Regions from separate parts of the Mesorhizobium sp. M1050 genome, predicted to be linked through region 1. Evidence: riboswitches for the same ligand, from Rfam matches in the RefSeq annotation. Region 1 holds a riboswitch; each other region holds the start of a gene.
What was found. Region 1 has a riboswitch for cobalamin ahead of bluB (5,6-dimethylbenzimidazole synthase). Riboswitches for the same ligand answer to the same signal wherever they lie in the genome.
Positions count from the first base shown of each region.

Region 2: linked by a shared signal. The riboswitch ahead of NKH57_RS15220 (aromatic ring-hydroxylating oxygenase subunit alpha) and the one ahead of bluB (5,6-dimethylbenzimidazole synthase) in region 1 are both predicted to bind cobalamin.
Region 3: linked by a shared signal. The riboswitch ahead of NKH57_RS07065 (DUF1636 family protein) and the one ahead of bluB (5,6-dimethylbenzimidazole synthase) in region 1 are both predicted to bind cobalamin.

Region 1 is NZ_JAMYMV010000014.1:21,367-31,469, reverse strand. Features, by position in the region: gene NKH57_RS11010 (sterol desaturase family protein) at 1-582, shown strand, start outside; gene NKH57_RS11005 (GNAT family N-acetyltransferase) at 579-1,727, shown strand; gene NKH57_RS11000 (hypothetical protein) at 1,835-2,119, opposite strand; gene dxs (1-deoxy-D-xylulose-5-phosphate synthase) at 2,269-4,182, opposite strand; gene NKH57_RS10990 (pirin family protein) at 4,326-5,246, opposite strand; gene NKH57_RS10985 (DUF2277 domain-containing protein) at 5,284-5,550, opposite strand; gene NKH57_RS10980 (exodeoxyribonuclease VII small subunit) at 5,649-5,900, opposite strand; gene NKH57_RS10975 (histone deacetylase family protein) at 5,904-6,830, opposite strand; cobalamin riboswitch at 6,952-7,131, shown strand; gene bluB (5,6-dimethylbenzimidazole synthase) at 7,180-7,926, shown strand; gene NKH57_RS10965 (hypothetical protein) at 7,927-8,910, opposite strand; gene NKH57_RS10960 (TetR/AcrR family transcriptional regulator) at 9,005-9,613, opposite strand; gene NKH57_RS10955 (MFS transporter) at 9,735-10,103, shown strand, end outside.
Region 2 is NZ_JAMYMV010000023.1:46,958-57,060, forward strand. Features, by position in the region: gene NKH57_RS15180 (ABC transporter substrate-binding protein) at 318-1,673, shown strand; gene NKH57_RS15185 (carbohydrate ABC transporter permease) at 1,924-2,937, shown strand; gene NKH57_RS15190 (carbohydrate ABC transporter permease) at 2,939-4,093, shown strand; gene bglA (beta-galactosidase BglA) at 4,098-5,762, shown strand; gene NKH57_RS15200 (ABC transporter ATP-binding protein) at 5,787-6,899, shown strand; gene NKH57_RS15205 (DUF680 domain-containing protein) at 6,983-7,219, opposite strand; gene NKH57_RS15210 (DUF680 domain-containing protein) at 7,300-7,509, opposite strand; gene NKH57_RS15215 (DUF680 domain-containing protein) at 7,580-7,777, opposite strand; cobalamin riboswitch at 8,287-8,488, shown strand; gene NKH57_RS15220 (aromatic ring-hydroxylating oxygenase subunit alpha) at 8,604-9,851, shown strand; gene NKH57_RS15225 (FAD-binding oxidoreductase) at 9,898-10,103, shown strand, end outside.
Region 3 is NZ_JAMYMV010000008.1:37,359-47,461, reverse strand. Features, by position in the region: gene NKH57_RS07105 (helix-hairpin-helix domain-containing protein) at 1-26, opposite strand, end outside; gene nuoF (NADH-quinone oxidoreductase subunit NuoF) at 130-1,434, opposite strand; gene NKH57_RS07095 (NADH-quinone oxidoreductase subunit E) at 1,445-2,743, opposite strand; gene NKH57_RS07090 (NADH-quinone oxidoreductase subunit D) at 2,744-3,934, opposite strand; gene NKH57_RS07085 (NADH-quinone oxidoreductase subunit C) at 3,935-4,537, opposite strand; gene NKH57_RS07080 (NuoB/complex I 20 kDa subunit family protein) at 4,542-5,123, opposite strand; gene NKH57_RS07075 (NADH-quinone oxidoreductase subunit A) at 5,114-5,479, opposite strand; gene NKH57_RS07070 (winged helix-turn-helix domain-containing protein) at 5,798-6,997, shown strand; cobalamin riboswitch at 7,026-7,230, shown strand; gene NKH57_RS07065 (DUF1636 family protein) at 7,270-7,704, shown strand; gene cobW (cobalamin biosynthesis protein CobW) at 7,701-8,738, shown strand; gene cobN (cobaltochelatase subunit CobN) at 8,757-10,103, shown strand, end outside.

The DNA.
Region 1 (10,103 bases):
CACGTCGCCCAGCATCGCTATCCGGTGCTCTGGGAACTGCACAAGGTGCACCATTCGGCCGAAGTGATGGTCGGCATAACCAAGGACCGCGTCCACCCGCTCGACGAATTGATGAACCGGGCCTGGGACGGCGTCATTCCCGGCATCTGCTTCGGCATCTGGTCGCTGGTCGCGTTGAACCTCGTCGAACTGACGATCTTCGGCGTCAACGTCTACATCATACGCAACATCCTGATGATGGATTTCGTCAGGCACACGCATTTCAAGATTTCCTTTGGGCCGCTGAACAACCTGATCTTATGCCCGCACTGGCATCAGTTGCACCACAGCACGGACCCGCGCCACTACGACAAGAACTTCGGGCTGCTCTTCTCGTTCTGGGACCGGCTGTTCGGAACGCTATGCGTCCCCAAACCGGACGAGGACTTCAAGTTCGGTTTGATCGAACGCAACGTGCGCGACTACCAGTCGCTCTCAGGCCTCTATATCCTGCCGCTGAAGCGGATTTGGCGGCTGATCGCCAGATACCTCCGCACTGAAAAGCCGGAGTCACGGCAATCGCCGCAAAGGGGCAAGCCTTGAACGGGCCTGTCGTGTGCCGGCTGCCGCAAACGCACCAGATCGAAGTCGCGACTTCGGCCGCGCGCCTGGCAGAAATAGCGCCGGCCTGGGCGGCGCTCTGGCAACGCGCCGGCGGCCTTGTTTTCCAGCATCCGGACTGGATCTCGGCCTGGTGGCGCACGACGCCGCATCAGGACCGGCGCGGCCTCAGGATCGGGTTGGTCTGGAGCGGCAAGCGCCTCGAGGCCGTCATTGCACTTGCGACCTTCAAGCGCTCCGGTGTCCGTATCCTGGAATGGGCGGCGAAAGATCACAGCGATTATGGCGACGTGTTGCTCGCCCCCGACTGCGACCCGTTGATTCTATCGCAGCTCTGGCAACGCATTCTCGACGATGGTGGCTTCGACCTCGTCTATCTGAATCGTTTGTTGCCGGATGCCCAATTCCACGCCCTGCTCGGTTCCGCCGTCCCAGGCCGCGGCACGATCTTGCAGCCAAACCACCGCAGCGAGATCAGCCATCGTGTCGTTGGCACCTGGCAAGGCGGCGCGCAATGGTTCGAAAGCCAATCGAAAAAAACCCGGCAAAACTACCGCCGTGGCCGCAAATTCATGGAGGAAGGCGGCAAGCTGCGCTTCCGCCTGATGGATGCGCACGAAGACCGCGAGCAGGTGCTCGAGCGCGTCGCGGCGCTGAAGCGGCTGTGGCTGGCAAAGCACGGCCGCGCTTCGGATCTCTTCGACGAAGGCTCCACCGCTCTGGCGGCACTCGTCTCCGTCCTGGCCGAGCTCGGATTGCTGCGCATCTTCGTGCTCGAACGTGACGACGCGATCATCGCCGTCTCGATCAATTTCGAGCAGCGCGGGACGATGATGGCTTTCGTCACGACCTATGACCCGTCCTTCGAGCGAGCCTCGCCGGGAATGGTCTTGATGATGGACTATATCCAGTGGTCGCTTGACCAGGGCTTGACCACGGTCGACTTTCTCTGCGGCGGCGAGGATTTCAAGCGCCGCTTTTCGACGCATTCGGTGATCTTGTCATCAGTGATGGGTGGGCGAAGCCTGCGCGGACGCCTCGCCATCTTGGCCGACCGCGCCCGCCACGCCACGAAATCATGGCGCTCCGGGAAGCCGTCGAAACAAGCGGTATTGGCCGAGGAATAACCTTTTCAGATCGGCTGCATAACGGCAAGCGCCATGGAAAGGCATCTGCCGATGGACTGACACCCGTCGTGCCTTCTTTAGCAACTCCAGGCCCTCTGGCCTCCAATTTAGAAAATGGTTCGCGAAACCTGCCGTTCCACGGCGGGCGACAGACCGTCGTCCGGCTTGCCCGTGGCTTCCTCGCGTGGGCGTTCACTCATGGCCGGCGCTACGCCCGGCACGACCACCAGCTGCGGCACCTGCTTGTAGGAAAAGCCGCCGCGGATGTCGCCCATCTTGCCGGCGACGATGCCCATGGCCGCCTTTTCCAGGTTGCGATCATAGCGCGTTTCGGCGGCGGCCGGCGCGACGATGACGGCGCAAAGCGCTACGCCGCACAGAAGCGTTTTCATTGTTGTTGTCTCCCTGCCTGATCAACGGTTTAGCAGGGCGCCGTTGAAAAACGGCCAAGAGACACGGTAAGTGAAAAGCCAAACGGCAGCGTAAACAATGCCTTAACATCGTTGACCGGCAAACTGAATCAAGTCTTTGAGACTTTGATTCAGGCGCGCTGGGCGTGGGTGCTGTGCCCGAGCGCGACGAAGACCGTGCGCACGATGCCGGCCGCGTCGAGCCCGGCATCGGCGTACATCTTTTCCGGCTTGGCGTGGTCGGTGAACGCGTCGGGCAGCACCAGCGGGCGCACCTTCAAGCCGCTTTCCAGGAGACCTTCGTGGGCCAGGAACTGCAGCACGTGGCTGGCAAAGCCGCCGACGGCGCCCTCCTCCACCGTCACCAGCACCTCATGCGAGCGGGCCAGCCGCCGCATCAGGTCCTCGTCAAGCGGCTTGGCGAAACGGGCATCGGCGACCGTGGTGGAAAGCCCGGCCGCACCCAACTCCTCGGCGGCGATCAGACAATCCTGCAGACGCGTGCCGAAGGACAGCAGTGCCACCTTGGTGCCCTCCTTGAGGATGCGGCCCTTGCCGATTTCGAGAATCGAGCCGCGCTCCGGCAGGTCCACGCCGACGCCGTTGCCGCGTGGATAGCGGAAGGCGATCGGGCCGTCATCATAGCTCGCCGCGGTGCGCACCATATGGCGCAGCTCCGCCTCGTCGGCAGCGGCCATGACGACAAACCCCGGCAAGGTTGCCAGGAAGGTAGTGTCGAAAGCGCCGCAATGGGTGGCGCCGTCGGCTCCGACGAAGCCAGCCCGGTCGATGGGAAACCGCACCGGCAATTTCTGGATGGCGACGTCGTGGACGACCTGGTCGTAGGCACGCTGCAGGAAGGTCGAATAGATCGCCGCGAACGGCTTATAGCCTTCGGTGGCAAGACCGGCTGCGAAGGTCACCGCGTGCTGTTCGGCGATGCCGACATCGAAGGTCCGCGACGGGAATGCCTCGCCGAACAGGTCGAGGCCGGTGCCGCTCGGCATGGCGGCTGTGACGGCAACGATACGGTCGTCCTCGCGGCCTTCCCTTACCAGGCTTTCGGCGAACACTTTGGTGTAGGCAGGCGCGTTGGCGGGCGCCTTGGCCTGCGCGCCGGTGATGACATCGAATTTGTTGACGCCGTGATATTTGTCGGCGGCGGCTTCCGCCGGCGCGTAGCCCTTGCCCTTCTGAGTGACGACATGGATCAACACGGGGCCTTCGCCATTGTCGCGGACATTTTTCAGGACCGGGATCAGATGCTCCAGATTGTGACCGTCGATCGGGCCGATGTGATAGAAACCGAGCTCCTCGAACAGCGTACCGCCGGTAACGTAGCCGCGTGCATGCTCGACCGCCCTTGTGATCGCGCGATCAGCGCGTTTGCCGAGATAGGACGTCAGTTTCTTGCCGAAATCGCGCAGGCCGATATAGGCCTTGCCCGAAGCCAGACGCGCCAGATAGGCGCTCATCGCGCCGGTCGGCGGCGCGATCGACATGTCGTTGTCGTTGAGGATGACGATCAGCCGCGCATCGAGCGCGCCGGCATTGTTCATCGCCTCGTAGGCCATGCCGGCCGACATGGCGCCGTCGCCGATGACAGCGATGACATTGTTGCGGCCGCCGGAGAGATCGCGAGCGGCAGCCATGCCGAGGCCGGCCGAAATCGATGTCGAGGAGTGGGCGGCGCCGAAGGGATCGTACTCGCTCTCGGCGCGGCGGGTGAAGCCCGAGAGGCCGCCCTCCTGGCGCAATGTGCGGATGCGGTCACGGCGGCCGGTCAGGATCTTGTGCGGATAGGCCTGATGGCCGACATCCCAGATCAGCCGGTCATCGGGGGTGTTGAAGACATAGTGCAGCGCCACCGTCAGCTCGACCACGCCAAGGCCGGCGCCAAGATGGCCGCCGGTGTGGGAGACGGCGTCGATCAGCTCGGCGCGAAGCTCGGACGCCAATTGCGGCAGCTCGCTTTCCGCAAGCGTGCGCAGGTCGGCTGGGATGCGGACCTTGTCGAGAAGCGGCGTATGCGGCGTTGCGTTCACGGGTGCTCAGGCTTTCTGTTCATTGGCGAAATAGGCCGCCGGCCGGAGAATGTAAATGCACGTCAGTGACGCGGATCAGGCTGTGGTTCTTGTTTTGATGCATGCCGTTCTCCCAGAACCGGGCCACTTTTGGGCAACATGCATCAGCTTTCCGGCAGCGGAATGAACTCTTCCTCGTCTCCTGGAACAATATCGAAGCGTCCCGTCTTCCATTCCTGCTTGGCCTGCTCGATGCGTTCCTTCGACGATGAGACGAAATTCCACCAGATGTAGCGCTGCGAGCCGAGCGAAGCGCCGCCGAACAGCATGAAATGCGCTGCGGTGTGCGACGATACGACGATCTCGTCACCGGGCCGAAACACCAGCAACCGTTCGGCCGGGAAAACGTCGCCCGAGATCGAGACCTCGCCTTCCAGTGTGTAGATGGCTCGTTCTTCCGCATCGGCCGGGATCTTCACGCTGGCGCCTGGCGCCAGGCGCAGATCGGCATAGAGTGTCTCTGTGTCGGCCCTGACCGGGGATCGCAGCCCTTGGAAATCACCAATGGCAATGCGGCCGCTAACGCCCTCGGCGTCGATCTCGGGCAACCGGAGTGCTGTGGTGTTCTCGAAAACCGGGGCTACTTCTTCCTTGCCGTCCGGCAGCGCCAACCAGGTCTGCAGGCCGGAAATCGACATCGGCGCGCCGCGCAGTTCTTCAGGGGTGCGCTCAGAATGGACGATGCCGCGGCCGGCGGTCATCAGGTTTACGTCACCGGGCTGGATGACCATTTCGGTGCCGAGTGAATCGCGATGCCTTATATTGCCGTCGAACAGATAGGTGACCGTCGACAGGCCGATATGCGGATGCGGGCGTACGTCGAGCGCCTGGCCGGCGCGCAGGATAGCCGGGCCCATGCGGTCGAAGAAGATGAACGGGCCGACCAACCGCCTCTTGGCGGTCGGCAAGGCGCGGCGAACCTGGAAACCGCCAATATCCTTGGCGTTGGGGATGACCATCAGTTCGATCTGGTCGCTGGCGAAGGCGTCGCCGGCCTCTGGGTCTTTCCCCGGGAAGAAGCTCATGCACTCTCCTTGTCAGCGCCAGAGGCAGCTGGACGCTTCAGGCAAACCGGATCGCCGATTTCGCCCTTAGTTTGGCCGCCACTTCCTCGCGATTGCGAGGATGCTGATGAGTTTCGAGTGAATCGAGCAGTTCGCGCGCCGATGCCGCGATGGCTTCGACCGCGTGGTCGAAGGCATGCTGGTTCTGCTTCGAAGGCCGCGTCGTTCCGCTCAGCTTGCGGACAAACTGAAGTGCCGCGTCGCGAACTTCGTCGTTGGTCGCGGGCGGATCAAAATTGAACAGGGTCTTGATGTTTCTGCACATCGTTTCCGTATCTCCTCTTGTCCCGAGCTGTTTCAATCAAGACGAACTCTATGTTCAATCATGATCGTGTCCAAAAATCGGTGAGACGGCTGGGTGCCTCAGTCCGCGTCGAGCGGCTCTGTTCCAACCGGCTTGCCGTCACGCGACAGCCTGATCTTCTCGACCTTGTCCTCGGCGGCCTTCAGCAGCCGGTCGCAATGCGCCTTCAATGCCTCGCCGCGTTCATAGATCTTGATCGACTGGTCGAGCGGCACGTCGCCACGCTCAAGATCATCGACGATCTTTTCCAGCGCATCGAGTGCCTGTTCGAAGCTCATCGCCTTGACATCGTCGTTGATCTCACCAGCCATCATTCATCCTTTCATCAGTCGCCCGACATGGGCGGCGACCGAAAATGCCAATCCCTGCAGATCGTAGCCACCCTCGAGCAGGCTGACGAGCCGGTCGCCGCTGTGACGCGCGGCGCGCTGCATCAGCTGGCCGGTCGCCCAGTCGAAATCGTCCTCGGTCAGGTTGATCTCGGCCAGCGGATCGCGGTGATGTGCGTCGAACCCGGCCGAAATGATGATCAGGTCGGGCGCGAAATTGTCGAGCGCCGGCAGCACGCGCGACAGGAAGGCATCGCGAAACACCTCGCTGCCGGTCTGCGGCGCCAGCGGTACGTTGACAATGTTGCCGGCACCGGTTTCGTTCTTGGCGCCAGTGCCGGGATAGAGCGGCATCTGGTGCGTCGAGCAATAGAGCACCGACGGATCGTCCCAGAAAATATCCTGCGTGCCGTTGCCGTGATGCACGTCCCAGTCGACGACGGCAACACGCTCGATACCATGCTTCTTCTGCGCATAACGCGCCGCGATCGCCGCCGTATTGAACAGACAAAAACCCATCGCCGTGGTTTTTTCGGCATGGTGGCCGGGCGGCCGCGCCGCGACGAAGACATTGTCGGCGCGGCCTGCAAAGACGTCGTCGACGGCGGCGTTGGCCGCACCGATTGCGGTGATCGCCGCCTGCCAGCTCTTCGGGCTGGCCGTGGTGTCGGCGTCGATGCGGGCGATTCCCTCGTCAGGAATGGCGGCGCGCACGCGGGCGACGAAATCGGCGGGATGAGCATAGAGGATGGTGGCCTCGTCGCCTTCCGGCGCCTGGATACGATCGAGCGCGGCAAAAGCCTCGTCGTCCAGCACGCGCTCGATGGCGCGCAAGCGGTCCGGCCGCTCGGGATGGCCGGGCGGCGTGAGGTGCTCAAGGAAGATCGGATGGGTATAGAGACGGGTAGCCATCGTCCTAATCTAGTGACCCGGATCGACAAAGGCCATGCACGGGCGGCCGATGACTGGGGAAAATCGCGCCTGCGTCCATTCGCGTCGCTGCAGGCATTGGCGTCGTCCGCGCTTCGGCGTAAGGTCCGTGGCACTGCCTGGTGCCCGCCGCAAGCGGGAGAATCGGGAACACGGTTGAATTCCGTGGCGTGCCCAACGCTGTAAGGGGGACCGCGCCGGTATATGCCACTGTCGATGACGGGAAGGCACCGGACGCGGGTTGATCCCGAGCCAGAAGACCGGCCTGGCAGGCATCGTCATCCGCATGGTCAGGCGGTTGGCATCGATTGCAATCGCAAGGGGACAAGCGATGCCTGAACACACGACCGCTGCTGTTGGCGATGGATTTGACCGGAATGCACGCGATGCGGTGTATCGCGCCATGTTCACGCGGCGCGACGTCCGCAGCCATTTCCTGCCCACCGCGCTCGACGATGAGGTGCTGGCGCGGTTGCTGCTTGCCGCTCATCACGCGCCGTCGGTCGGCTTCATGCAGCCTTGGAATTTTATCGTCATTCGCGATGCCGAACGACGGGAAAAGGTGCGCGACCTGTTCCTGGCGGCGCGCCAGCAGGAACTGCCGGCCATTGCGGAAGAGCGGCAGGCGCTCTACCGCAAACTCAAGCTGGAAGGCATTTGCGAAAGCGCGCTCAACATCTGCATCACCTGCGATCGCGAGCGTTCGAAGGGTTCGCCACTGGGACGCTCGCACAATCCGGAGATGGACCTCTACAGCACGGTCTGCGCGGTGCAGAATTTCTGGCTGGCGGCGCGCGCCGAAGGCGTCGGTGTCGGCTGGGTCAGCATCATCGAGGCGCAAGCGTTGAAAGGCCTGCTTTCAATTCCGGAGCATGTGACCCCGGTCGCCTATCTCTGCGTCGGCCGCGTCTCGGAGTTCGCGCCAAAACCTGACCTTGAAACGCATGGCTGGGGACGGCGGCTGCCGCTGCCGGAACTGATCATGAGCGAGACGTTTTCCGGGCAAGGTGAAGTGCTGCTCAAATCGACCGTGGCGCGCCTCAACACCGTTTCTGCCGCGCCGTCGAGCCCTCGCTGATCAGGGTGTCGCGCCGGCCGGTCCCCAGGGCGAGCCGCCAAAGGAGGCCAGCGCCTTGTCCTTGAGTTCCCTGAACTTCGACGACGCCTCCGCCAGCCGGGTGTCCCAGGCCGGATCTGGCACCTGGCCCGCGATGGTCTTGAAATAGACCTGCATCAGGCAAGCGATGGCGAAGGGCTCGATGAACGCCGCCTTGAAGGCCCAGGCGAAGACGATGGCTAGCACGAAGGCCCAGCCCGCCAATTGCCCTGGCATCAGGAAAAGAATGGCGGCGGCCGGCGCCAGCATCAGCAGGAAGATAACGAAGGATACGCCCCACATGATGACCGCCAGCCAGACGGCGTTCTTGACCATCACCTTGCCGTTCTGGGCATAGAGCACGACGCCTTGGCGCGCCGTCTCGAACGGCGAGGACGAATTGATGCGAATGTTGTAGCCGAGGATGATCTCGTCGACATAGGTCAGCGACAGGCGGATCACCGTGTTGATGAAGGAGACCAGACCGCTCAAACCCGGGATCGGCAGGAAGGCGGCGATGCCGCCGAGCAGGCCGGTGATGGCCCGGATGGCGCCCTTGACCAGCTGATCGACGACGAAAAGGATGTTGGCCTCGGCAAAACGCTGGGTGACGATATCCTTGGCGTAGGCGATCTGGTCCTGGCCGCCGGGAATGTCACGGCCGTCGATCAGATGGACCATCACGGCGATGTGGCCGGCCTTGACGACATAGAGGATGTATTCGCGGATCCAGTAGACGGCGATCGAGACGATGCCGAAACCGACCACCCCGCCCCACAAGGCAAAGGACATCGGCCCGTCGGGATCGGTGGAGATGTGGCCGACGCCATAGCCGACGGAGGCGCCCGTGCCGGTCGCCATGATGTAGGCCAGTGTGATGCCGAAATAGACGATCATGCGAAAGACAATGAACGGCCAGGTCCGCATCATGATGGACACCGACCTGCCGATATCGAAATCCCACATGCCCCGAATCTCCCCCTCAGAGGTGGTGAAAGAGGATGGACCCAACCCGGCGATTGTCAATTGCCGGCCGCGGCGCCGGGCCACCGATGGGATTTCAGTTCGGTTGCGAACCTGGCCTTTTGAGTAGGCCTTCGAGCAGTTGCTTGAACGCCACCACCACCTTCTTCGACGTCGCTTCGGGGTCGTTCGAATTGGCGATCCGTTGCGCCGCCTGGCTGCTCGCCCCATTGATCAGCCGCGAGGCAGTTTCGGGGTCGAGGCTGGAGACTACGACCCCCTCCTCCTGAAGCGCCGTCAGATGGCCGGTCATTGAAGCGATGCACGCATTGGCGTTCGGCCATTGTGCCGGATCCCCCAGAACGGCCGGGCCATCCCGGAACATGATGCGCTGGATTTCCGGCTCCAATGCCATCTCAATATAGGTCGTGCATTCGTCGACAAAATGCTGCCAGCGGGTCGGCGCTCTCGACGCGACCTCATCGATGCGTGCCGCCATCTCGCCGTCGATTTCGGTGATGACCGCCTGCAGCAGGCCCTTCTTGTCGCCGAAATGATGATAGAGCGCGCCGCGAGTCAGCCCGGCCGATGCGGTGAAATCATCCATCGAGGCTTCGGCATAGCCGATCGTGCCGAAAGCATGGCGGGCTGCCGCGATCAGCTTGGCACGCGTCTCGGCAATCATCTCCTTGCGGGGTTTGTGCATGGCTCCTGGCCCTATCCACATACGAACCGTATGCCAATTGACATACGCGGCGTATGCTCTATTTAACATTCATACGCATCGTATGTAATTGTCGAATCGTGCTTTGTCGAGGAACCAACCCATGCAAAATCCCTATTCGGAGATCTTTCGTGCCCCCGGAACCAAGGGCTTTGCCGCCGCAGGCTTCATAGCGCGCCTGCCGATCGCCATGGCGCCAATCGGTATCGTGGCAATGCTGTCGCAGACGCGCGGCGAATATTGGCTGGCCGGCGCCGTCGCCGCGACATTCGCGCTCGCCAACGCTTTCCTGGCGCCGCAGATATCGAGACTGGTGGATCGCCTTGGCCAGACGCGGATCGTAGTGCCCACCACCATCATTTCGGTGCTGGCTTTCGTCGTATTGGTTGCGGCCGCCAACCAAGACTGGCCGGTGTGGATGCTGTTCGTGTCGGCACTGCTGGCGGCGGCGATGCCAAGCATCCCGGCAATG
Region 2 (10,103 bases), on a different contig from region 1:
AGTGCCGCCGGGGTTGGGCCGTTCAACAACGGACCATAAGCGTGGTTCAGAGGTGTTTGAAACAAAAATTGCTGCTGCACTGCCATAAAAGCATGTTGCAGCGCACTTTTCAGGCCGCAAACGCGTCAGATTAAATCGATTAGCCCAGCTGCCTCTTGACTTCCGGCCGATTCAATGGCGAGATCAAAAAGGCCAAAGCGCTTTGGAAGACTCTTCGAAAGGTTGCGGTTCCTTTCTGACTGAGTCACAGTCCTGCGGCGTCGGCGGGCGGAATGGAGGTTCCGTCCGGTGTGTATGATCCACTGGGAGGAATACCGATGAAGAAAATGCTTTTGCTGGGTGCCGCGTTTGCCACGCTCGCCCTGAACGCGCCCGCGCATGCCGAACTGAAATTCAAGCCGGGTGAGGACAAGCGCTTCAACTGGGCGAACTACGAAGAGCTCAAGAAAGTCGACCTCAAGGGTGAGACGCTGTCGATCTTCGGACCGTGGCGCGGTGAGGACGAAGGCCTGGTGCGCGGCGTTCTCGATTATTTCTCGGAAGCCACCGGCGTCGAGATCAAATACTCCTCCTCGGAGAATTACGAACAGCAAATCGTCATCGATACGCAGGCCGGCAGCCCGCCGAACATCGCCGTGCTGCCGCAGCCGGGCCTGATCCAGGATCTCGCATCGAAGGGCCTGTTGACGCCGCTCGGCGACGACACCGCCAAATGGGTCAAGGACAATTACGGCGCCGGCCAGTCATGGGTCGATCTCGGCACGTTCAAGGACAAGGACGGCAAGCCGGGCTTCTTCGCCTTCCCCTACAAGGCCGACGTGAAATCGCTGGTCTGGTACTCGCCGGACAATTTCGAGGAAGCCGGCTACAAGGTGCCGAAGACGCAGGAAGAGCTCGCCGATCTCGAAAAGAAGATCATCGCCGACGGCGGCAAGCCGTGGTGCATCGGCCTCGGCTCCGGCGGCGCCACCGGCTGGCCGGCGACCGACTGGGTCGAAGACCTGATGCTGCGCACCCAGCCTCCGGAAGTCTACGACAAATGGGTGAAGAACGAGATCCCGTTCAACGACCCGGCAGTGGTCAGCGCCATCGACATCTTCGGCAAGATCGCGACCGACGACAAGATGGTCGATGGCGGTGCCAAGGCAGTTGCGGCGACCGATTTCCGCGACAGCCCGAAGGGCCTCTTCTCAGTGCCGCCGAAATGCTACCTGCACCACCAGGCGTCGTTCATCCCGACCTTCTTCCCGGAAGGCACCAAGATTGGCCAGGACGCGGACTTCTTCTACTTCCCGCCCTATGCCTCCAAGCCTGAGCTGGGCACGCCCGTGCTCGGTGCCGGTACGCTGGCGATGATCACGAAAGACAGCAAGAGCGCCCGCGCTTTCATCGAATTCCTGAAGATGCCACTCGCCCATGAGATCTGGATGGCCGAAGGCGGTTTCGTGACGCCGCTCAAGTCGGTCAACAAGGAGGCCTATGCCAGCGACGCGCTGAGGAAGCAGGGCGACATCCTCGCCAACGCCTCGACCTTCCGCTTCGACGGTTCCGACCTGATGCCCGGCAAGATCGGCGCCGGCGCCTTCTGGACCGGCATGATCGACCTGGTCGGCGGCAAGTCCGCTCAGGATGTCGCCACCGACATTCAGAAAAGCTGGGACGCCATAAAGTAGGCAAGGCGCCGATTGTTCGGCTGGACGTTTGACCTATCGATCCTGACTGGATCCGGGCCCTGGAGGCCCGAATCCAACCGGCGGCCCGTGCCGCGGCGACTATCATGAGCACACGGACATCCGGCATGAAGCGCGACCGGCAAAGAGGAAGACCTGTCTGCCTGGCGATAGCGCTCTGAACAACTGAATCGGCGCATCTCATCGCCCTGACCGTTCGGCCTTGGCTAGTGATGCGCAGGGGGAGGGACCCATGGCGGCTCAGATTTTCTCGGCCATATTCGTCATCATCGTCGGGGTCGGCGGTTGCGTCGCCTATTTCTGGGGCGCCAACAAACTGGTCGACCTGATATTTCCATCGCGTGGCGTCGCTGGCGCCGCGGCTATCGACAATCTGCGCCGGCAAGGGCTGGTCCGGCCGTGGCTGTTCGTCGGTCCGGCGATGATCATCTTGACCATCTATCTGATCTATCCGGTAGTCGAGACGCTGCGGCTGTCGTTCCTCGATCGCGGCGGCGTCAATTTCGTCGGCCTGGCCAATTATGAATGGGCCTTCGGAGATCGCGAGTTCCGCAACTCGATCCTCAACAACATCGTCTGGCTGGCGGTGGTACCGGCCGCCTGCACCTTCCTCGGGCTGATCATCGCCGTGCTCACCGACAAGATCTGGTGGGGCACGATCGCCAAGAGCCTGATCTTCCTGCCGCTGGCGATCTCCTTCGTCGGCGCCAGCGTGATCTGGAAATTCATCTACGAGTATCGCGGCGAGGGTCAGACCCAGATCGGCATCCTCAACGCCGTCATCCAGCATTTCGGCGGTCAGCCGCAGGTCTGGATATCACTGCCGTTCTGGAACAATTTCTTCCTGATGGTGATCCTGATCTGGATCCAGACCGGCTTTGCCATGGTGATCCTGTCTTCCGCCCTGCGCGGCATTCCCGAAGAAACACTGGAAGCCGCCGTCATCGACGGCGCCAATCCATTCCAGATCTTCTGGAAGATCATGGTGCCGCAGATATGGGGCACCATCGCCGTCGTCTGGACCACCATCACCATCCTGGTGCTCAAAGTGTTCGACATCGTGCTGACCATGACCAACGGCCAGTGGAACAGCCAGGTCCTGGCCAATTTGATGTTCGACTGGATGTTCCGTGGCGGCGGCGATTTCGGCCGCGGCGCCACCATCGCCATCATCATCATGATCGCGGTCATTCCGATCATGGTCTGGAACATCCGCCAGGCGAACAAAGAGACGGGAGGACATTGAGATGGCCGTTGCGACCGGAAATTCCTTCGCCAGCCGCTTCGGCGTCCATATCGCCGTGCTTGTCTTCGTCGCGATCTGGACCATACCGACGCTCGGCATCCTGGTCTCGTCGCTGCGCGACAAGAACCAGATCATCGCCTCTGGCTGGTGGAATTCGTTCGCCAGTTCCACTCAGACCGAAGCCGGCCGACTGCCGGCCGCCTCGACGCAAGTCGAAAAGGACGGCAAGTTCGTTCTCGAGGGCAACATCTTCGGCGACGGTGCCAAGCGCAACATCAGCGCCTTCGGTGTTAAATCGGCGGCGCCAACGCAATATCCCGCTGGCACTTCGGCCGATCTCGGCGATGGCGAAATCTTGCAGCTGAATGAAGACGGCAGCTTCGTCATGCAGTCGCCCAAGGCATTCGAAGGCGATCGCGGCCAGCGCGTCTACTATGCCTCGTCGGCGCCGCCGAAATTCACCACCGAGAACTACAAGACAGTCTTGTTTTCCGAGGGCATCGGACGGTCGTTCATGAATTCGCTGACCGTCACCATCCCGGCGACCGTCATCCCGATCCTGATCGCTGCCTTTGCCGCCTACGCTCTGGCCTGGATGCGGTTTCCCGGCCGGGCGCTGCTGATCGCCGTCATCATCGGCCTGCTGGTGGTGCCGCTGCAGATGTCGCTGATCCCGCTCCTGAAACTCTACAACGGCGTCGGCGCTTTCTTCGGCATGCCGTCGAAAACCTATCTCGGTATCTGGCTGGCGCATACCGGCTTCGGCTTGCCCTTCGCCATCTACCTGCTGCGCAGCTACATTGCCGGCCTGCCGCGCGAAATCATGGAATCGGCGCGTATCGATGGCGCCAGCGATTTCGAGATCTTCGTCAAGATCGTCTTGCCGCTGTCCTTCCCAGTGCTGGCTTCGTTTGCCATCTTCCAGTTCCTATGGGTATGGAACGATCTGCTGGTGGCGATGGTTTTCCTGGGTACAGAGGCAGACCAGATCGTGCTGACCGCCAAGCTCAATGCGTTGTTGGGCTCACGCGGTGGCGACTGGGAGATTCTGACGACATCGGCTTTCGTGACCATAATCGTGCCGCTGATCGTCTTCTTCTCGCTGCAGCGCTATTTTGTCCGCGGGCTGCTTGCCGGCTCGGTGAAAGGAGGCTGAAACGATGCGATCCGCTTTGAAGGCCAGCTCGAAACCTGACCTCGCCATCGATCGCGACTGGTGGCGGGGTGCTGTGATCTACCAGATCTACCCGCGCAGCTATCAGGACTCGAACGGCGACGGTATCGGCGACCTCAAGGGGATCATCGGCCGCCTCCCCTACATTGCGGCACTCGGTGCGGACGCCATCTGGATTTCGCCGTTCTTCAAATCGCCGATGAAGGATTTCGGCTACGATGTCACCGATTATTGCGACGTCGATCCGATGTTCGGTACGCTGGCCGACTTCGACGCGCTGACCGCCGAGGCACACAGGCTAGGCTTGAAGGTGATGATCGACGAGGTGCTGTCGCACACCGCCGACAACCACCCATGGTTCAAGGAAAGCCGGTCGAACCGCACCAACCCGAAGGCCGACTGGTACGTCTGGGCGGACGCCAGCCCGGACGGCACGCCACCCAACAACTGGCTATCGATCTTCGGCGGCTCGGCCTGGCAATGGGACACCAGCCGCCAGCAATATTACCTGCATAATTTCCTGGCCGAGCAGCCCGACCTCAACTTCCACAACCACCAGGTCCAGGATGCGTTGCTGGACGTCACCCGCTTCTGGCTGGAGCGTGGCGTCGACGGTTTTCGGCTCGACACCATCAATTTCTATTTCCACAGCCAGGGCCTGGAAAACAATCCGCCGCTGCCGCCGGAAGAGCGCAACGACCAGACCGCACCCGCGGTCAACCCCTACAATTATCAGGACCATCTCTACGACAAGAGCCGCCCTGAGAACCTCGGCTTCCTCGAGCGCTTCCGCGCGCTGCTCGACGAATACCCGGCAACCGCCGCGGTCGGCGAGGTCGGCGATTCGCAGCGGGGACTGGACGTTGTGGCTGCCTACACGGCCGGCGGCAAGCGCGTGCACATGTGCTACTCGTTCGACTTCCTGGCGCCGGAAAAGATCAGTGCGGCCAAGGTCCGCTCGGTGCTGGAATCCTTCGGCAAGGTCGCCAGCGACGGCTGGTCGTGCTGGGCCTTCTCCAACCACGACGTGATGCGCCCGGCCTCGCGCTGGGCGGCTGGCGAAGCCGATCCGACCGCCTACCTCAAGGTCATCTCGGCGCTCTTGATGTCATTGCGCGGTTCGGTCTGCATCTACCAGGGCGAAGAGCTTGGGCTCGCCGAAGCGGAACTGCGCTTCGAGGACTTGCAGGACCCCTACGGCATCCGCTTCTGGCCGGAATTCAAAGGCCGCGATGGCTGCCGCACGCCGATGGTGTGGGACGGCAGCGCCAAGAATGGCGGATTCTCCCCGGCAAAGCCCTGGCTGCCGGTGCCGACCAAGCATCTGTCGCAAGCGGTCAATGTCCAGCAGGGCGACGAGAATTCGCTGCTTGAGCACTATCGTCGCTTTCTCACGTTCCGGCGTGCCCATCCGGCGCTTGTCAAGGGTGACATCACCTTCATCGAAAGCGAGGGCGACACCGTCGCCTTCACCCGCCGCGCAGGCAACGAGCAGATCGTCTGCGTCTTCAATCTGGGAGCCGGGCCAACCAACGTTGACCTTGGCAGCCGATCGCTGCAACCTTTGCCCGGGCACGGATTTTCGGGGCAGGTAAGCAGCGGTTCCATCGAGCTTGGCGGCTACGGCGCCTGGTTCGGGCGCGTCGACTGAATTTCAAATCACTGGAGGAACCCAATGGCCGATGTCACGCTAAGACAAGTGAAGAAGTCCTACGGCAATCTGAACATTCTCCACGGCATCGACCTCGATATCAAGTCGGGCGAATTCATCGTCTTCGTCGGTCCGTCGGGCTGCGGCAAGTCGACATTGCTGAGGTCGATCGCCGGGCTCGAGGAAATCACCTCTGGCGAGCTCAGAATAGCCGGCGAGGTCGTGAACGACGTGCCGCCGTCGAAGCGGGGCATCGCCATGGTGTTCCAGTCCTACGCGCTGTACCCGCACATGACCGTTTACGACAACATGGCGTTCTCGATGAAGATCGGGAAGGAGAACAAGGCCGAGATCGACCGGCGCGTACGCCAGGCGGCGGAAATCCTGCAGTTGACGAAATATCTCGACCGCTTGCCCAAGGCGATGTCGGGCGGACAACGCCAGCGCGTCGCCATCGGCCGCGCCATCGTGCGCAATCCGAAGGTGTTCCTGTTCGACGAGCCGCTGTCGAACCTTGACGCCGCACTTCGCGTCGCCACCCGCATCGAAATCGCCAAGCTCAAGGAATCGATGCCCGCCACGACCATGATCTACGTCACCCATGACCAGGTCGAGGCGATGACGCTGGCCGACCGCATCGTTGTGCTCAAGGAAGGCCATATCGAACAGGTCGGCACGCCTATGGATCTCTACAAGAAGCCCGGCAATCTGTTCGTTGCCCAGTTCATCGGCTCGCCGGCCATGAACATCCTGCCGGCGACCATCGAAAGGACCGGAAACCCGACTGTCGTCAGCCATGTCGGCGGGCGCAAGGCAACCGTGCCGATCACGACCCCTGCTTCGGCAAAGGGCGCCGCGGTGAGCTTTGGCGTGCGGCCGGAGGACCTGATCATTGCCAGCGGTGCGGACTATCTGTTCGAAGGGACGGTCGACTATGTCGAGCAGCTCGGCGAGGTCCAGCTTGTCTATGTCGACATCGGCCGCGCCGATCTGCCGCTGGTGACCAAGCTGCCCGGCAATGTCGAGGTCAAGCGCGGCTCGACATTGCGGCTGAGCGCCAATGGCGAAGACCTGCATATCTTCGACACGGATGGGCGGTCCTTCGCGCTTCACGAAGCAGAGGCTAAGGCGGCCTGAGGTTCCATGATGAGACTGCACGTTGCAAAAACAAGAGCGGCGGGCCCAGCCCGCCGCTCTTGTTTGGAGATCAGCTTCGGCTGTTAGCGGCCGAAGAGATTCCGGTCGCTGCCCTGAGGGGCGGACTTCGGTACGTCGCCCGACGAATTGAGCAGCTTGTAGACCGGCGAACCGGTGTCGCGCACCGAAGACGTCGGCGTGGTGTCGACCTTGGAGGTCGCCAGCTTGTTGATATCGGTGCCACCAACGTTGTCGTTGCGGGCATAGGCGCTGCCGGCGGCAATCAGAAGAGCGGCGGCAGTAAGAACAATCTTTTTCATTTTTGACACTCCGTATTCTCGAATTCGATGCTGCCGATTAACCCGCAGCATCGCTGTCGGATGTTGGTTTTGATCGGATGTTAGTTGTTGCCGAACAGGTTGCGGTCGCTGCCATGGTTGACAGGCGCCTGCGTGGCCGGCTCCGACTTCTTGACGGAAGCCGTGTACGAGCTGTCGACGGCGGTGGTGGCAGGCTGGTTGGCGCCGTTGGAGCCAAAGTTGTCGCTGCCGGCGAAGACACTGCCAGTGACGGCCAGAACGGCGGCGGTAGCAAGAATGATCTTCTTCATCTCAACTCTCCTGAATTTCTGGATTTCGCCAGGATGGCGGGCGAACCCGCCGTCAACTGGGAATTGGTTGTTAGTGGCCGAAGAGGTTACGGTCGCTGCCCTGGGCAGGTGTCTGAGCAGCCGGTTCGGACTTCTTGACCGAAGCGGTGTACGAGCTGTCGACGGCAGTGGCTGTCGGGGCGTTCGAACCATAGTGGTCGCTGCCATTAGCGAAGGCGCTGCCGGAAATGGCCAGAACGGCGGCGGCAGTGAGAATGATCTTTTTCATTTTTTGTACTCCAGTATCTTCTTTTTCGTCCGTCTAGCGGCGTGTCTTGGAAATGAAATCGCGTCGTTCGGACAGCCCCGATGTGGGAGGGCATCCTCGCCTTTTCCAATCACGAAGTTGTTTCGTGTGGACCATGATTCCGCTACTTGAAATTGTGCCAAGGGCTTCTACACGCTACTTATTATTTATCTTTTTCAATGGTTTAAGCAAAACCGTCCGCTGGATCACCAACTGTTGCCAAGGCCCGGCGTTCACAATGTCCTGCACGCACCGTCAACAGAAACGAACCGTTCGGTTCGATTTTAGAATCAGCTAATAGTCACTTTTCGAAACCGTTAGCCTTTTTGGCCGCCGGCAAGGGGTCGGCTTTCGAGGAGATTGCAAGTGGCGATGGCTGCCGAAGAGATAGGATTTCAGCCCGGCAATCGCCAACCCGAACGTTTCGCACGCGTGTCGCGCGGCATGGATACGATGTCGTTTTCATGCCGATGACGCGCCAGCGATCGTGGTTAGATCATGCCATCTCAGGTGCCGCTTCGTGACGACGGGGCGGAGAATTGGGAAGCCGGTCAAAATCCGGCGCTGCCCCCGCAACGGTGGTGGAGTTCAAGTCGCAACGGGAGACCACTGGGCAACTGCCTGGGAAGGTGTCGCGATCGTCCGCAAGGACAACTCCAGAGCCCGGAAACCAGCCCGAGATTTCTAGACTCGACTGATCGCGGTGGGCGATCAAGAGGTGGATAGTGCATGCCCGGCGCCTCGCCGGCCTGCGTCCAATCCTTCCTCCGTCACCACCAGTTCAGTCCTTAGATAACGAGGACAGGACATGGATATTCGCAACGACATGCTGAGGCGCTTGAACAGCCGTCGGCAAGGCTTTTCGCTAGAGCAGCCCTTCTACACCGATCCAGACTACTTCAAGCTGGACATGGAGCTGATCTTGTATCGCGATTGGCTGTTCATCGGCCATGATTGCGAGCTGCCGAAGCCGGGCAGCTACATTACTGTGCAGATCGGCGACTATCCGGTTGTTCTTGTCCGTGACCAGCAAGGCAAGATCAACGCCTTCCACAATTCCTGCCGCCATCGCGGCAGTCGCGTCTGCAACACCGACAAGGGTACTGCGGCAAAGCTCGTCTGCCCCTATCACCAGTGGACCTATGAGCTCGACGGCCGGCTGCTGTTCGCCCGTCAGATGGCCGACGGTTTCGACAAGAGTGAGTTCGGTCTGAAGCCGGTCGCCTGCGAGAGCGTCGGCGGCTATATCTTCATCTGCCTGGCCAAGGAGCCAGCGGATTTCGCGCCGATGCGGGCGATGATCGAACCTTATCTGCTGCCGCACCGGTTGCGGGAAGCAAAGGTCGCCTTCGAGAGCACGATCATCGAGAAGGGCAACTGGAAGTTGGTCTGGGAAAACAACCGCGAGTGCTATCACTGCGTCGCCAATCATCCCGAGTTGTGCAAGACCTTCCCCGAGGCTCCGACCGTGACCGGCGTCAACGGCGCCGACAGCGACCCCGAAATGGTCGCGCATTGGGCCAAATGCGAGGCATCAGGCCTGCCGAGCAAGTTCCGCATCGATCCGGCCGGGCAGTATCGCGCCACCCGCGCGCCGCTGCTGCGCGATGCCGTCAGCTACACCATGAGCGGCAAACTGGCGGTGAAGAAGAACCTCTCCGACGCTGTCTCCGCCGACCGCATCGGCACCTTGATGCACTATCACTATCCGACGACATGGAACCATATCCTCATCGATCACGCGGTGACGTTCCGGGTGGTGCCGATCAGCGCCACGGAAACGGCGGTGACGACGAAATGGCTGGTGCACAAGGACGCGGTCGAGGGCGTCGACTACACCATCGAAGACCTTACCCATGTGTGGACCGAAACCAACGACCAGGACCGCCGCATCGTTGAGGAAAACGCCCTCGGCATCCTGTCGCCCGCCTATGAACCGGGCCCCTATTCGGAGCTGCATGAGGGCGGCGTGATCCAGTTCGTCGAATGGTACGCGTCGTTCATCGGCCCGCGCCTCGCCGAAGGCGGAAGGCCGGCGCTGCGCAGCGTCGCCTAGTTGCATCACATGCACAAGACATGAGGGACAAGAGAGGATGAATGCGATGACGGATCTTGGCCTCTATCGCCATCTCGACCAGATGACGCCCTGGAACGACAGGCTGCAGGTGCTGGAGGTGATCGGCGTCAGCGACGAAGCGCCTGACGTCAAGACCTTCACCTTCCGCTCCGACAACCAGACCTGGTTCCGCTACAAGCCGGGCCAGTTCGTGACGTTGGAACTGCCGACCGCGGACGGGCCGCTGATGCG
Region 3 (10,103 bases), on a different contig from region 1:
GGATTGGGTGTCGAATACGGCGCCATAGATTCTCCTGGTCGTTTCTTCGTTCGCCCGCCCCGGTTGTCTCAGATCGGGCACTTGCCCGTATTTCCCTTCGGGCTCTCGCCCGCATCCAAAAAAATTCTTCTATTCCGCCGCCACCATCACCGGCTCGGCCCGGTGCGCGCTGCGCGAAAACTCGTCGATGCGCCGCTCCACCTCGCCGCGGAAATGCCGCATCAGGCCCTGGATCGGCCATGCCGCCGCATCGCCCAGCGCGCAGATCGTGTGACCCTCGACCTGCTTGGTGACGTCGAGCAGCATGTCGATTTCGCGCTTCTGCGCCTCGCCGCGCACCAGCCGCTCCATCACCCGCCACATCCAGCCGGTGCCTTCGCGGCACGGCGTGCACTGGCCGCAGCTCTCGTGCTTGTAGAAGTAGGAAAGCCGAGCGATCGCCTTCACGATATCGGTCGACTTGTCCATGACGATGACAGCCGCCGTACCGAGGCCGGACTTGAGGTCGCGCAATGCGTCGAAATCCATCGGCGTATCGATGATCTGCTCGGCCGGCACCAGGGGCACCGATGCACCGCCGGGGATGACCGCCAAGAGATTGTCCCAGCCGCCGCGAATGCCGCCGCAATGCGTCTCGATCAGCTCGCGGAACGGGATCGACATCGCCTCTTCGACCGTGCACGGATTGTTGACGTGGCCGGAGATGCAGAACAGCTTGGTGCCGACATTGTTGGGCCGGCCGATGGACGAGAACCAGGCAGCACCGCGGCGCAGAATGGTTGGCGCCACGGCGATCGATTCGACATTGTTGACCGTGGTCGGACAACCATAAAGGCCGACATTGGCCGGAAATGGCGGCTTCAGCCTGGGCTGGCCCTTCTTGCCTTCGAGGCTTTCGAGGAGTGCTGTCTCCTCGCCGCAGATATAGGCGCCGGCGCCGTGGTGCATGTAGATTTCGAAATCATAGCCGGAGGTGTTGTTCTTGCCGATCAGCTTGGCCTCATAGGCCTCGTCGATCGCCCGCTGCAGCGCCTCGCGCTCACGGACGAACTCGCCGCGTACATAGATGTAGGCGGCGATCGCACCCATCGCGAAACCGGCAAGCAGCGCCCCCTCGACCAGCGTGTGCGGGTCATTGCGCAGGATGTCGCGGTCCTTGCAGGTGCCCGGCTCGGACTCGTCGGCATTGATGACGAGGTAGCTCGGCCGGCCGTCGCTCTGCTTGGGCATGAACGACCATTTGAGGCCCGTCGGAAAGCCTGCGCCGCCGCGGCCGCGCAGGCCCGACGCCTTCATCTCGTTGACGATCCAGTCGCGTCCCTTGGCGACGATGCCGGGTGTGTTGTCCCAGGCGCCGCGCGCCTGCGCGCCGGCCAGCGACTTGTCGAACAGGCCGTAGATGTTGGTGAAGATGCGATCTTTGTCCTGAAGCATTTTTCGTCCCTCAGACCGGCTTCTTGCCGAAGACGCGGATGTATTCGGCGACGCCACCCTTGGCTAGCGCCTTGGCCTGCTTGACCCAGTCGTCACGCTCGATGCGGCCCTGGAACGAGAGATAGCCGTCCACCCACTCACGCTCGGCCTTCTTCCACGATGCGATCTGCGCGAAAGTGAAGATGCCAAGGGAATGCAGGATGCCTTCGATCTTCGGCCCGACGCCCGAGATCAGCTTGAGGTCGTCGACCAGTGCCGGCCTGTCGATGCCGGCTGGACGGTTCTTGTCCTCCAGCGACGGCTTGGAAGGCTTGGAAGGCTTGGCGGCTTTCGCCGCCGGCACTTTGACTTCCGGTGCTTTGAAGGCGGTCGCCGGCTCGGCTTTGTTCTTCGGGCCGCTGCGCTGCTTGGAAACCTGCTCGACCTCGGGGTCCGCCTTGTTGGCATTGGCGGCCGAATGCAACGGTGCCGAAACGCTCGCCGCCTTTTCAACGGCCGGCGCCACTTTGACCGGCGAAGGCGATTTCAGCGCCGGGCTGGTTTCCGGCGCATCGGTTTTCGGCTTGCTGGCCTTCGACGGCGCAACCGGAGCGTCAGCTGCTACTGGCGCGACCGTGGCGATGATCGCATCAGGCGCCGCCTTGGCGGCCTTGGCCGCCTCCCTGGCTTCCCTATCGCGGGTCGACTTGAGAATCGCCTTTTCGCTCTTCAGGCTGGTGAGGCCGGAGGCCGGCTCCGAGCCCGTGCGGCCGTTCTGCGGCCCCGGCGTTACCGAGGCGCCCTTGCCCGCATCATAGAGGTCGATGATCTCGGCCAGCCGTTCGGGGGTGAGGTCTTCGAAAGTATCCTTGAACACCATGACCATCGGCGCGTTGACGCAGGCGCCGAGGCATTCGACCTCTTCCCACGACAAGGTGCCCTTGTCGTTGGTGTGGAACTGGTCGTGATGGATCTTTGACCGGCAGACATCCATCAGCGCTTCCGAGCCGCGCAACATGCAGGGCGTGGTGCCGCAGACCTGGATATGCGCGCGCGTGCCGACCGGGTTCAACTGATATTGGGTGTAGAAGGTCGCCACCTCGAGGCCACGGATACGGGGCATGCCGAGCATGTCGGAGATCGTCTCGATCGCCGCCTTCGTCACCCAGCCTTCCTGCTCCTGCGCCAGCATCAGAAGCGGGATGATGGCCGACGGTTCGCGGCCCTTCGGGTACTTCTTGATCCATTGCTTCGCCGCGGCCGCATTCGCGCGGTTGAAGGCGAAGGATGCTGGCTGGACGCTGGCTTCTGCGAGACGGCGGACTGACATTTAGCGATCGACCTCACCAAACACGATGTCGAGGGAGCCGAGAACGGCGGTGACGTCGGCCAGCATGTGGCCGCGACAGAGGAAATCCATGGCCTGCAGATGCGCGAAGCCGGGCGCGCGCAGCTTGCAGCGGTAGGGCTTGTTGGAGCCATCGGAGATCAGATAGACGCCGAATTCACCCTTCGGCGCCTCGACCGCCGCATAGACCTCGCCGGCCGGCACGCGATAACCCTCGGTGTAGAGCTTGAAGTGGTGGATCAGCGCTTCCATCGAGCGCTTCATCGCCTGACGCTTGGGCGGCACCACCTTGCCGTCGAGGTTCGACACTGGACCGGTGCTTTCCTTGCCCAGCAAGAGATCGACGCACTGGCGCATGATTTTTGCAGACTGGCGCATTTCTTCCATGCGCACGAGGTAACGGTCGAAGCAGTCGCCGTTCTTGCCGATCGGAATGTCGAAATCCATTTCCGAATAGCATTCATAGGGTTGCGACTTGCGCAGATCCCAAGGAGCGCCCGAGCCGCGCACCATGACTCCGGAAAAACCCCAGGCCCAGGCATCGGCCAGCGTTACGATGCCGATATCGACATTGCGCTGTTTGAAGATGCGATTGCCGGTCAGCAGTTGATCAAGGTCGTCGATCGACTTGAGGAACGGATCGATCCATTTGCCGATATCCTCGACCAGCTTCTGCGGCAGGTCCTGATGGACACCACCCGGACGGAAATAGGCGGCATGCATGCGCGAACCGGAGGCGCGCTCATAGAACACCATCAGCTTTTCGCGCTCGACGAAGCCCCACAGCGGCGGCGTCAGCGCACCGACGTCCATCGCCTGCGTCGTCACATTGAGGATGTGCGACATGATGCGGCCGATTTCGCAGTAGAGCACGCGGATCAGCTGGCCGCGCTTCGGCACCTCGATGCCGAGCAGACGCTCGGCAGCCAGCGCGAAGGCGTGCTCCTGGTTCATCGGCGCGCAATAGTCGAGCCGGTCCAGATAGGGGATCGCCTGCAGATAGGTCTTGGCCTCGATCAGCTTTTCCGTGCCGCGATGCAAGAGCCCGATATGCGGATCGACGCGATCGACGACTTCGCCGTCGAGTTCAAGGACCAACCTCAAAACACCATGCGCCGCAGGGTGTTGAGGCCCAAAGTTGATGTTAAAATTGCGGACGGAGGTTTCAGCCATTTACTGCTTTGCCTTCTCGTCACCCGGCAGGACGTAATCAGTACCTTCCCACGGGGACAAAAAATCGAAATTGCGGAATTCCTGCTTCAATTCCACAGGCTCGTAGATGACGCGCTTGGCTTCGTCGTCGTAGCGCACCTCGACGAAGCCGGTCAGCGGGAAATCCTTGCGCAGCGGGTGGCCTTCGAAACCGTAATCAGTCAGCAGGCGGCGCAGATCGGGATGGCCCGAGAACAGCACGCCGTAGAGATCGTAGGTCTCGCGCTCGAACCAGTCGGCACCCGGAAAGACGCCGGTGATCGACGGCACCATGGTTTCCTCGTCGGCCTGCACCTTGACGCGGATGCGCACATTCTGCTTCGGCGACAGAAGATGGTAGACGACGTCGAAGCGCTTGGCGCGTGACGGATAGTCGGCGCCGCAGACGTCGATGATCGAGATGAACTGGCAGCGCGCATCGTCGCGCAGGAAGGTCATGACCTCGACCAGATCGCGCGGCTCGACGCCAATGGTAAGCTCACCATAGGCGATATCAGCGTCATTCACGCGGTCGATCAGCTTCTCGCCGAGATAGGTCGACAGTTCGCTCAGGGATGCGGTCATGGATTTACCGTTCGATCGTGCCGGTGCGGCGGATCTTCTTCTGCAAGAGAAGAATGCCGTAAAGCAGCGCTTCGGCGCTCGGCGGGCAGCCGGGCACATAGATGTCGACCGGCACGATGCGGTCGCAGCCACGCACCACCGAATAGGAATAGTGGTAGTAGCCGCCGCCATTGGCGCAGGAGCCCATCGAGATGACGTAGCGCGGTTCCGGCATCTGGTCGTAGACCTTGCGCAGCGCCGGCGCCATCTTGTTGGTCAGCGTGCCGGCGACGATCATGATGTCGGACTGGCGCGGAGACGCGCGCGGCGCGACGCCGAACCTCTCCGAGTCATAACGCGGCATCGAGGTGTGGATCATCTCGACCGCGCAGCAGGCAAGACCGAAGGTCATGAACATCAGCGAACCGCTGCGCGCCCAGGTAATCAGCGCCTCTGTCGAGGTGACGAGAAAGCCCTTGTCGGCCAGTTCGTTGTTGATCTCGAGGAAGAAGGGATCGTCTCCCCCTACCGGCCGGCCGGTATTGGGATCGAGGATACCTTTAGGCTTCGGCGCGACGAGGGTGCCTGAACTGTCGTTCAATCCCATTCCAGCGCTCCTTTTTTCCATTCATAGGCAAAGCCGATGGTCAGCACCGCCAGAAACACCATCATCGACCAGAAGCCGAGCATTCCGATCTTCGAGAACGACACCGCCCACGGAAACAGGAAGGCCACTTCCAGGTCGAAGATGATGAACAGGATCGACACCAGGTAGAATCGGATGTCGAACTTCATGCGGGCGTCGTCGAACGAGTTGAAACCGCACTCGTAGGCGGAAAGCTTTTCGGGATCGGGGTTGCGGTAAGCCACCAGGAAGGGTGCGGCCAGCAGCGCCAGGCCGACAACCAGCGCCACGCCGATGAACAGGACGATGGGCAGGTATGAGCTCAATAGTGCGTTCATGCTCGGCTTTCCGTTGGCGCCAATCCACGTTGATTACAGCACCGGACCCTAATGCGGAAGCGTGACAGTTTAACCGCTGAACCGTTTTAAGGGCCTATGCTGCAACGCGGCGAGGGTTAGCGCAGCACTTCCAGCGAAGCAAGTCAAACCTTGTTCAAAACACTGACCTGGACGGCTTATCGCGGCAAACTGGTCCGATCCGCTCCTGTTTGATTTCCTTCGCTTTTTACTCCACTTTTCTCTCCTGACATGGTTGCTGCCAAAACCCTGCTAGCATTGTCCGGAATCACCGATCATCGCCCTCAGAGTGACGCCTGCATGAAGGAAAAGATCTCGCTCCCCATGGCCCGGCGCATCGCGCTTGCCGCCCAAGGTTTTCTCGATCCCCGCCCAACAGCTACGCCAGACCGCCGCCATTTTGCCCGCGTGCTGGCTCGAACCGGTCTGCTGCAGATCGATTCCGTCAGCGCGGTGGTGCGCGCTCATTATATGCCGCTCTATTCGCGCCTTGGCCCTTACCCTCTCGCCTTGCTCGACAATGCGGCCATGACGCGCAAGCGCACGGTCTTCGAATATTGGGCGCATGAGGCCTCTTTCCTGCCGGTCAAGACATACCCGCTGATGCGCTGGCGCATGCAACGGGCCGAGCGCGGCGACGAAATGTATCTGGGCCTTGCCAAATGGGGCCGCGAGCACGCCGCCTATGTCGAAGAGATCTACCGCCAGGTCGTCGAGCGCGGCCCGACCGCCGCCTCCGCGCTCGAGGGCCAGAAGGGCTCGGGTGGCTGGTGGGGCTGGAGCCATGCCAAGCATGCCTTCGAATGGCTGTTCTGGGCCGGACGCATCACTACGGCGCACCGTCGCGGTTTCGAACGCTTCTATGACCTGCCCGAGCGTGTGCTGCCGCAGGCGATCCTCGATCTTCCGGTTCCGGCCGCCGAGGACGCGCACCGCGAATTGCTGCGCATTTCCGCCCGAGCCCACGGCATCGCGACATCAGGCGATTTGCGCGACTATTTCCGCCTGTCGCCGGCCGACATGAAAGGCCGGCTGGAGGAACTGGTTGAAACAGGCGAATTGCTGCCGGTGCGCGTCGAAGGCTGGGACAAGCCAGCTTATCTTCACAAGGATGCCCGTCTGCCGCGCAAGGTCGAGGCACGCGCCCTGCTGGCGCCGTTTGACCCGGTGGTCTTCGAACGCTCGCGCACCGAGCGGCTGTTCGATTTCCACTACCGCATCGAAATCTACACGCCGGCCGACAAGCGGCAATACGGCTATTATGTCCTGCCGTTCCTGCTCGGCGACAGGATCGTCGCGCGCGTCGACCTCAAGGCCGACCGGCCGGCCAGTGCCCTGCGCGTCCATGCCACCTATGCCGAGTCCGGTGCGCCGCCTGAAACCGCTGCTCAGCTCTTCGAGGAATTGAAACAGATGCAGGGCTGGCTTGGCCTTGAGCGCATGGAAGTGACGCCCGCCGGTGACTTGGGTCCGGCGCTGGCCGACATCGCCGTGTCGTAAGCCGCGTTGACACTGCCGCCTGCAAAAGCCTAAATCCGGTACAGACGGTCTCTTCTCTTCAACGAGAGGAGCTAAGAGGGAATGCGGTGAGGGACGAAATCCCAAATCCGCGGCTGTCCCCGCAACTGTAAGCGAAGAGCCAAGGCCGAAAGCCACTGGGGTGATCCCGGGAAGGCGGCTACCCAAGGCAATGACCCGCGAGCCAGGAGACCTGCCGTCTGCGACTACAGAATCCGATCGTCCGGCGGGTTTCCGGGCAAGGAGCACGATCTTTGGACCACGACAGCAGTTTTTCGGCTGGCACAGCGGATGTTTCGTCCGGCCATGATGATGCCTTGGCTGGCGTCACCGTGATCGTCTGCGCCTCCTGCCGCGATGAAACCGGCTCCGACGCCCATCCCCGCGCCGGCGAACTGCTGGCGGACGACACGCGACGCGCCGCGTCGGGCGACAACATTCGCATCAGCAGCGTCGAATGTCTCGGCAATTGCAAGCGGCGGCTCAGCGCCGCCATCCTGCGCGACGGGTGCTGGAGTTATGTCTTCGGCGACCTGACGGCAACCAGTGGCAGCGATCTCGTCACCGGCGCGAAGCTCTTCGCCACCTCGGCCGACGGTTTGATCCCGTGGCGCGGCCGCCCCGATAGCCTGAAGCGCGGCCTTGTTGCCCGCATCCCTCCCCTCGACCTGTTGAAGGACTTGAAATGACTGCTTCCGTCTCCCGCGTCCCCTGCACCGTCGTCACCGGCTTTCTCGGCGCCGGCAAGACGACGCTGGTCCGCCATCTCCTGGAAAACGCCGGCGGCAAGCGTATTGCCATCATCGTCAACGAGTTCGGCGACATCGGCATCGACGGCGAGATCCTGAAGGGCTGCGGCATCGACACCTGCCCCGAGGAAAACATCGTCGAACTGGCCAATGGCTGCATCTGCTGCACCGTCGCCGACGATTTCGTGCCGGCGCTCGACCAGATCCTCGCGCTGACTCCGAAGGTCGACCACATCCTGATCGAGACTTCCGGCCTCGCTTTGCCCAAGCCGCTGGTCCAGGCTTTCCAGTGGCCGAGCGTGAAAAGCCGCGTGACCGTTGATGGCGTCATCGCCGTGGTCGACGGGCCGGCATTGGCCGAGGGACGCGTCGCCAACGACATGGAGGCACTCCAGGTGCAGCGCGCCCAGGACGAGACGCTCGACCACGACGACCCGGTCGAGGAAGTGTTCGAGGACCAGATCGCTTGCGCCGACCTGATCATCCTGTCGAAAAGCGACCTGATGGACGCCACCGGCACCGCCCGCGCCAACGCCATCATCAACGAACACTCCGCCCGCGCGGTGAAGATCGTGCCGACGTCGCATGGCAAGGTGGATCCCTCCGTGCTGCTCGGCCTCGGACTCGCGGTCGAGGACGATATCGAGAACCGCAAGTCCCATCACGACGGCGCCTTCGACCATGAGCATGACGACTTCGATACGTTCATCGTCGACATTGCCTCGATCGCCAATCCGGACGAATTGGCGAAACGCGTCGCCACGGCTGCCGAGGAAGAGAACGTGCTGCGTGTGAAAGGCTTCGTCGAGGTCGGCGGCAAGCCGATGCGGCTGCTGCTGCAGGCCGTCGGGCCGCGCGTCAACCACTACTATGACCGCGCCTGGACGGCGCAGGACGACCGCCGCTCGCGCCTTGTCGTCATCGGCCTCAAGGGGCTGAACCGCCCGGCTATCGAGCGTATACTCGCCGGCTGATTTCGGACACAGGTTGCGATGCACATCCTAACCACGACATCCGCCTCGCTCGACGACCTCGCCGAGCCGGTCGATCTGCGGCAGACGCCGGCGGATATCGTGGCCCTGTCCTTCACCGACAGCGACCTCGCCGGACTGGCGGCAGCGTGGAAGGCCGACGCCGACCGCCTGCCCTCGATGCGGCTGGCGGCACTGCGCGACTTGCGCCATCCCATGTCCGTCGACCTCTGGGTCGACAGCGTCGCCCGTCACGCCAAAATCATCCTCGTCCGCATCCTCGGCGGTTACGACTGGTGGCGCTACGGCTGCGACCAGCTTGCCTCGACGGCGCGGGCGCGCGGTATAAAACTGGCGCTGCTGCCTGGCGAATGCCGCGACGAGGACCTAAGGCTGATCGAAGCCTCGACGCTGCCGCGCGAAGAACTCGACGGCTTGCTCGACTATTTCCGCGAGGGCGGCCTGGCGAATATGAGCGCGCTGGTGCGAAGGTTGGCAAGGTTAGCGGGGTCCGATGCGGACGTAGCAGAGCCGGTCGCAGTGCCGAAAGCCGGTTACTACGACCCCGAACGCAGCGTCGTCCCCCTCCCCCTCGAGGGGAGGGTCCGGCCGCAGGCCGGGGGTGGGGTCCTCTCTGAGACGCGCCGACTCAAAGAGACGTCGAGTCCGGTCGTACCGACCCCACCCGGCCCTTCGGGCCACCCTCCCCTCGAGGGGGAGGGAAGCGTCGTGCCCATCCTGTTCTACCGCTCGATGCTGCTGGCCGCCGATGTCGCGCCCATCGACGCCCTGTTTGAGGCGCTGCGGCAGCGCGGCATCAACCCCGTCCCCATCTTCGTCTCCAGCCTCAAGGACCCAGCATCCCTGGCGTTCGTGGAAACGTCACTGGCCTTCCTGAAACCCGCCGCCATCATCACCGCGACCGCTTTCGCTTCCGGCGCCGAGCCCGGCGTCGAAACTCTGTTCGACCGCGCCGGCGTGCCCGTCTTCCAGGTCATCGTCGCCACCACCCGCCGCGATATCTGGGAAAACAACCAGCGCGGCCTGGCGCCCGCCGACCTCGCCATGCATGTCGTGCTGCCCGAACTCGACGGCCGCATCCTCGCCGGCGCGATCTCCTTCAAGGGCGAGAGCGAGACCGATCCCGCGCTTGGCCACCGCGCCTTCGCCAACCGACCGGAACCCGATCGCGTCGCGCAGGTGGCTGACCGCGTCGCGGCCTTCATCCGCCTGCAGCAGACGCCCCGCGCCGGGCGCAAGCTCGCCATCCTGATCCCGGATTATCCGAGCGCCCCCGGCCGCACCGGCTACGCCGTCGGCCTCGACGTGCCGTCCAGCGTGTTGGCGATGCTGCATGACTTGAGCGAA